DNA from 2 places in the Agarivorans sp. QJM3NY_29 genome. Region 2 is predicted to be linked to the other one. Evidence: predicted binding sites of a transcription regulator. Region 2 holds the regulator's gene; the other holds the start of a gene.
What was found. Region 2 encodes MetJ, which represses methionine synthesis genes. Its sites were predicted from a motif close to TAGACGTCTAGACGTCTA; they were not measured.
Positions count from the first base shown of each region.

Region 1 (3,364 bases), 1.5 Mb from region 2:
AGCTTGGTGAGTGGAATAATTGCGACCATGAGCACTAAAAACGGTACCGAACGACCGATATTCACGATTGCACCTAATATTCGGTTTAGTTTGTTGTTTGCAGCTAATCCACCTTTTTTAGTGATATGTAAAATAACACCTAAGGGAATACCAAGTGCAAAGCCAACAATGCCCGCGACCGACACCATGTAGAGGGTTTCGCCCGTAGCGCCGAGTAGTAACTGACCATTGAAGTTTAGCCACTCCACGATTTGTTGAAATGAAAAACCGTTACTGGACATAACCAAGTACCTCCACTTTGACTTTATGTTGTTTCAGAAACTCAATCGCTGCGCTATCGTCTGCTTCATTGCCAAGTAGTTCGGCGACCATCATGCCAAATTTTACCCCTCCGGCGTAATCAAGATCGGAACTTAAAATACTAACATCGATATTAAATTGGCGAGCAATTTGACTGATCAGAGGTGCGTCAACCGTTGCTCCCGTAAACTCTAAGCGCACTAAGGGGTGACTTCCCACGACTCTTTTTGTGTTTAGCCGTACTCGGTAATCTTCGGGGATAGAGAGGTCTAAAGTTGAGCGTATAAAGTCATGAGCCAGTTGGGTTTTGGGATGCGCAAAAATTTCACCAACGGTTCCCTTCTCTACCAGTTCACCACCACCGATGATCGCGACTTGATGACAAATACTCTTCACTACATCCATTTCATGAGTGATCAGTAAAATGGTAATGCCAAGTTGCAAGTTTATCTCTCGTAATAACTCCAGAATCGACTGGGTGGTTGCGGGATCAAGGGCACTGGTGGCTTCATCACATAACAGTACTTTCGGATCAGAGGCTAGGGCTCGCGCAATCGCGACTCGTTGCTTCTGACCGCCACTAAGATTGGCTGGATAGGTGTCTCGTTTATCGGTGAGGCCGACTAAGTCCAAGAGCTCTGTTACTTTACGATCAATCTGCGTTTTATCTGTGTTTGCTAGCTCTAAGGGCAGCGCGATATTGTTGAATACCGTACGTGAAGATAGCAAGTTGAAGTGCTGAAAAATCATCCCTATATTGCGTCTAGCTTGGCAAAGTTGTGGGTGTGAAAGAGTGGTGAGATCGACCCCATCAACAATGATTTGTCCCGAAGTTGGCGCTTCCAGCATATTGACACAACGGATCAAGGTACTTTTACCTGCACCGGATGAGCCAATCACGCCAAAAATGGTTCCTTGAGGAATAGAAAGGTTGATGGCATTAAGCGCAACAATCTCTTTCTCTCCTTGATAGAAAACCTTATTAACATCGCTGATTTCAATCATTTACATAGGCCTATACAAGAGAGCTTAGAATTACATGCTAAGGTGTGACTGAATGGTAGAAGGATGCTATGGATAAGTGCCCTTGAAGTCAATGATTAATTAGCCGTCCAGAAGTCTAATTGGGTATTTTAACAAATCTAATTTGTTCTGAGTTATAGCCTGCTGCTATAAGAGCGCTTTGTGGTTAAACCAAGCGCTATGAAATTCTGTTGTTGTTTGCAGTGGGGGGCGCGTTGTGGCGGCTTTTTATTTGCCGCGCTGGCAACTTGGGATGATTGTACCGCCATCAAGCGGTAAGGCTGGCTACTTGCAACAAGGGGGGATTGGCCGCCGTCGTTTATTCAACTTGGTTATTTTGTGTTATTTGTGAAACGCAAAAAGTCATCGAAATAATCGATGACTCGTCACAATTTGAATCTAAAGTCCTAGACCTTTCTTTGGCGATTTTTTGGCTGCTTTGACTGCTTTGACTGCTTTGACTGCTTTGACTGCTTTGACTGCTTTGACTGCTTTCTTTTCTTTGGCGCTTAACAGCGGTTTCTTCTTGGAGCCTTTTTTACTGTCTTGTCCTTTACTCATGAGCATTTCCTATTTGGGGAAGCACTTAAACCTGCAGTTAGTTTGGATCCAAGCTTAGGAGAATTGCGATGCATTGAGCTCTGTAAACGGAATGCGTAACCATTTCAGTATGGCCTCATGGCGCAACAATAGATATAAATAGCTTATTTTAGCTGGCTGGTTTGCCATCACAGGCAATCTAGTCGTTGCTGACAAAGCCTATTTCCCCGAGTTCCGGTCAGCTAACACCGCGCTTGGCCCGATAAATCTAAGATAGATCACGCTTCACTGCGCTCATCATTTTCTGAAATGACGGGCATTCTAAATGCGAAGTTTGTGGGCAAGTTGCAACATGGAAAAGGCTATTGCGTATTGCTTGTAGCTGTTTAATTTGCGCATCAATCTCAGTCGTTTTTTGGATTAACAATGTTCTATCGATAGACAATTCATCGTTTGTATCGAACATCATTGAAATTTCAATGAGCGATAGCCCAGCCATGCGGCCCAAAGAAATAATATTTAATTTATTCAATACACTTGGAAAATATTGTCGGCGTAGCCCTTTTCGACTGGGGGAGTGGATCAGCCCGATTTTTTCATAATATCTTAAGGTTGAAGGTTTTAAACCAGAGCGACGAGCCACCTCTGCAATATCCATCATATCTCCTATTGACTTAAAGTCGACTTCAAGTTGTACCCTGTTTGTGAATCTATCAAATTAAGAGCGACAAGGGGAATATTTAATGCTTACAAATCTTTGTTTACAAGCCGTTTGGATTGGTATTGGAGCGACGCTGGTCATGGATGGTTGGTCGTTGTTCCAAAAAAGAATACTCGGGATCCCAGCGCTGGATTATGCGCTGCTTGCGCGATGGGTATGTTTCATAGCAAGGGGGCAGCTACTGCATCGAACGATTGTGTCTACACCGCCGGTCAAGGGCGAAAGACTTCTCGGTTGGGCCTTACATTATGCAATTGGGATTGTTTTTGCGATGGCTCATGTGTTTTTATTCGAAGAGGTATGGCTGGCAAGTCCAACACTGCTGCCTGCGTTGATCACCGGGATTGTGACCTTGGTATTTCCTTTTTGTATCATCCAACCTTGTCTTGGTTTTGGGTTTGCGGCAAGTAAAACAGCGGCGCCTCGGTTGGCGAGGGGGTTAAGTATCGTCACTCACAGTGCCTATGGCATTGGCCTATTTTGCAGTGCCTTAACGTTACCCTGGATACTCAGGGGGGCTTAAAGTCGCGCTCAGGTTTGAGCTGAGTCGCGACACGCCGATAGTTTGATGAAGCAAGCCAGTCGGTTTTGCTTAAGTCATCCTTTCCATAAAAGAGCGGAAAAATTCTTTGAGTCTATCGATATAACTCGGGGGAGTTTCAACCCGCGGTTGATGGCTATAAAACTGCTTCAGATAACGCTGTGCATGGCTTTTTCCTGCCACATCATTACTTGATTGCAAATAAGTGATTCGTTCGTGAAACGCCAGCACCTTAGTTT
Region 1 covers NZ_CP194036.2:910,416-913,779, forward strand. The annotation lists gene ACRRS0_RS04105 (methionine ABC transporter permease) at 1-281, opposite strand, end outside; gene metN (methionine ABC transporter ATP-binding protein MetN) at 271-1,305, opposite strand; gene ACRRS0_RS04115 (hypothetical protein) at 1,541-1,675, shown strand; gene ACRRS0_RS04120 (hypothetical protein) at 1,723-1,884, opposite strand; gene ACRRS0_RS04125 (helix-turn-helix domain-containing protein) at 2,132-2,524, opposite strand; gene ACRRS0_RS04130 (DUF2938 domain-containing protein) at 2,607-3,107, shown strand; gene ACRRS0_RS04135 (hypothetical protein) at 3,177-3,364, opposite strand, start outside.
Region 1: a site for MetJ is predicted at 1,406-1,423, ahead of metN (methionine ABC transporter ATP-binding protein MetN). Genes of this name have one in related genera too.

Region 2 (3,364 bases):
CCCATTCTACACTGGTAAGCAACGTAACGTTGATACTGGTGGTCGTGTTGATCGTTTCAACAAAAAATTCGCTGTATTGGGCAAAAAATAAGCCAGCCTTATTTAAGCTTTACAGTAAAGAAAAAGCGCCGAAAGGCGCTTTTTTTGTGTCTGGTCATGATGCGAATGAGATATAAAGCAATTTTGCTCATAGCAGATTTGTATTTATTTTCGCTCAAATCGTTTTTCAGAAAGTCGCTTTACCTTTTTTGAGTTTTAGGGTTTTGCCATATAGCTAGATCTATAATGCTTGTCGTTGCCATCCACCATTTTTGGGCAGGTATAGTTTTGTCAGTTCAATTTCTCTTTCTTAGACTTTTATTTCGAAACAGTAGTAAAAAGTTGTACCGATCTGTGCGGGAATATCAGTTGCTTGTAGGGTCACTTTACCTCTCTTCCCTGACAGCACTGCGTTATTTGGAATATTTTTTCAGGGCGTTCCTTTGTAATTCTTGACTGTCCATATATTCCGTAATCGAGAATAGTTGAAGAGATTTCAGAGCTTGTTTCTGTGCTCGTGCATCCTGAGAGAAAAATCAGGGGCAGTGTAGAGTAGTATCATTCTTATTATTAAAACATAATTCCATTTTCGCTAAGAACCGTAGTTGCAAGTGAATAATAAGCAACTTGGTAGTTATGTCGAATGGATTACTGAATTGCATTGTCTAGACGACCTTGTAGCTCAGGGGTTATTGCGAAGCTGTTTGCCCTGCAACAACGCCCTTTCTATCTAAGGTGATTGAGTAAAAGTAGTCGCCTCTATGTTTTTAAATTCACATAACCTTTCTTATTATAATGTTTTTATTGACATGCACTTTAAATTCAATAGGTTATGTTTTTTTTGAGAATGTTTAAGCGGAATGAATCTGTAGATATAGTTTCTTTATTTAGAGGGAGAAAACCATATTGAATTTTTGAAGGATTGTGTTGGGACGTTATATAGCAGTGTCAACAGTCGTAATTTAGAATTAAACAATTAAAAGGAATTTTTGCAATGAAAATATATTTTCAATTTGTAGTTAAGGTTATTTTAATCTGGTCGATTGCTGGGTCAAGCATTGCGGCAGTCATATTTACAGATGATTTTGATTCTGCCGCATCTCCTTTATGGGGAAATGAACAGGGTAGCTGGAATGATAAAGGTGGTGCATACCAGTCTACATCAGGGAATCAAGCATTTAGCTTGTTACCGACAGATTTAAGGGATTTTTCTGTTGAATTGGATATTAATGATGTATGGGATGGCGGTGTAGTTCTTCGTAGTTCATACAATGGGGGGCTTTTTAACGGAATAGCCTTAATCACAGGAGGTCTTGGTGGTGGAGGTACCGGGGTTTACTGGCACGAATTCGTAAATGGTGGCAATTCACCAGCTTTAAAGCATTCTGGTGCATTATTCCCATCTAAAAGTGATATTCATTTAAAAATCGATGTGTTCGGAGATACCTACTCAGCATTTGTGAATGGTACTTTGGTCACTACCTTAACCAGCAGTTTGTACAGCCAAGGACAAGTTGGCTTGTTTAATAACAGACTCGGTCAAAGTTTCGATAACATTAGTGTTTCATCTGTTCCCGAGCCATCCACGATATTTCTTGCGGCATTTGGTATTGCTGGCTTATGTATGTTTAGACGAAATAAAAAGTCATATAAAGTACAAGCAAGTGCTTAACTCTCTGCCGTGGGCGGTTGTTCCTGCAAGATAAGTGAGCTTATTCAAAAGTGTTTGTCTAGTATTTAACAAAAAAGCCGCTCAATGAGCGGCTTTGCAAAATCTTAATCTTCTTTATCCAATTCAGCTTCGGTGGCTTTTTCTAAGGCCGGGTCGGGTCTATCTTTTTGTAGATCGGCATCATCGGGCAGGGGTTGCCCAGTGTAAGCGTGTAAAAATGCTTCGCAGAGCAACTCGCTGTTGGTGGCGTGTCGTAGATTGTTAATTTGTCTACGAGTACGCTCATCGGTCAGTATTTTCAATACTTTTAAAGGTATTGATACCGTTATTTTTTTTACTTGTTCGCTTTTTTTTCCGTGTTCAGCATAAGGGCTGATCCACTCACCATTCCAATCTGTCGACATACTTGAATACACACCAAACCAAAGAAACCCTATTGTAACGGGGGAAAAGCCACTTAGCAATCCAAGAGCAAAGACATTTAGACGTCTAGAAGTGTTGACGTCTTTACGGGGAGTGGTAAAGTGGCAGCATAATTAGAGGGAGTCAGTGAACACATGTCATTAAAAGATCTTCACGCCGCCACCATTGCGGTTCGCAGTGGTATTGAGAGTGATAGCCAACACGGAGCGGTGGTTCCGCCAATTTATTTGTCGAGTAATTATAGTTTCGCCGATTTTAAGCAAAAGCGGCAGTTTGACTACAGTCGCTCTGGTAATCCAACCCGTCAAATATTAGCCGATGCGATTGCCAACCTAGAGCATGGTGCAGGGGCGGTGATCACCAATACCGGCATGTCGGCCGTTCATTTAGTGACCGCTTTGTTAGCGCCTGGCGATTTGCTGATCGCACCGCACGATTGTTATGGCGGAAGTTATCGCCTGTTTGACAGTTTGGCGAAGAAGCAGGCCTTTGAAGTCGAGTTTATCGATCAAAATGATAGCGAGAGCTTGCAAACCGCCCTCGCCAAGCAACCAAAGTTAATTTGGTTAGAAACTCCCAGCAACCCGTTATTGCGGATTGTGGATATTCAAAAAATAGCTCAACAAGCGCATGCTGTGGGGGCTTTGGTAGTTGTGGATAATACGTTTTTGTCGCCTGTATTACAGAATCCAATTTTACTGGGGGCCGATATTGTGGTGCATTCGGCGACTAAGTATATTAATGGTCACTCTGATGTGGTGGCGGGTATGGTTGTGGCAAAAACTGAGTTATTGGCAGAAAGCTTGAGCTGGTGGGCGAATTGTCTAGGTTTAACAGGCTCAGCCTTTGATTCCTATTTAACTCTGCGGGGCTTAAGAACTCTGAAAGCTCGGATGAATGTTCACCAACACAATGCTCAAACTATTGTTCAATGCCTGCAGCAGCAGCCTTTGGTGTCTGCGATTTATTATCCCGGCTTAGCAGAGCACCCCGGTCATGCGTTAGCCCAACAACAACAATCTGGCTTTGGAGCTATGTTAAGCTTTGAAGTTGCGCTAGATGAAACTCAAATGGTGAAATTTCTGAAAGGCTTACAGTTGTTTTCTTTGGCTGAGTCTTTGGGCGGGGTAGAGAGTTTAATCGCTCATCCAGCAACTATGACCCACGCGGCAATGTCGCCAGAGGCATTGGCCGAAGCGGGAATATCGGCGCAATTGTTACGGGTATCGG
Region 2 covers NZ_CP194036.2:4,470,958-4,474,321, reverse strand. The annotation lists gene rpmE (50S ribosomal protein L31) at 1-91, shown strand, start outside; gene ACRRS0_RS20325 (PEP-CTERM sorting domain-containing protein) at 1,034-1,711, shown strand; gene metJ (met regulon transcriptional regulator MetJ) at 1,816-2,115, opposite strand; gene metB (cystathionine gamma-synthase) at 2,269-3,364, shown strand, end outside.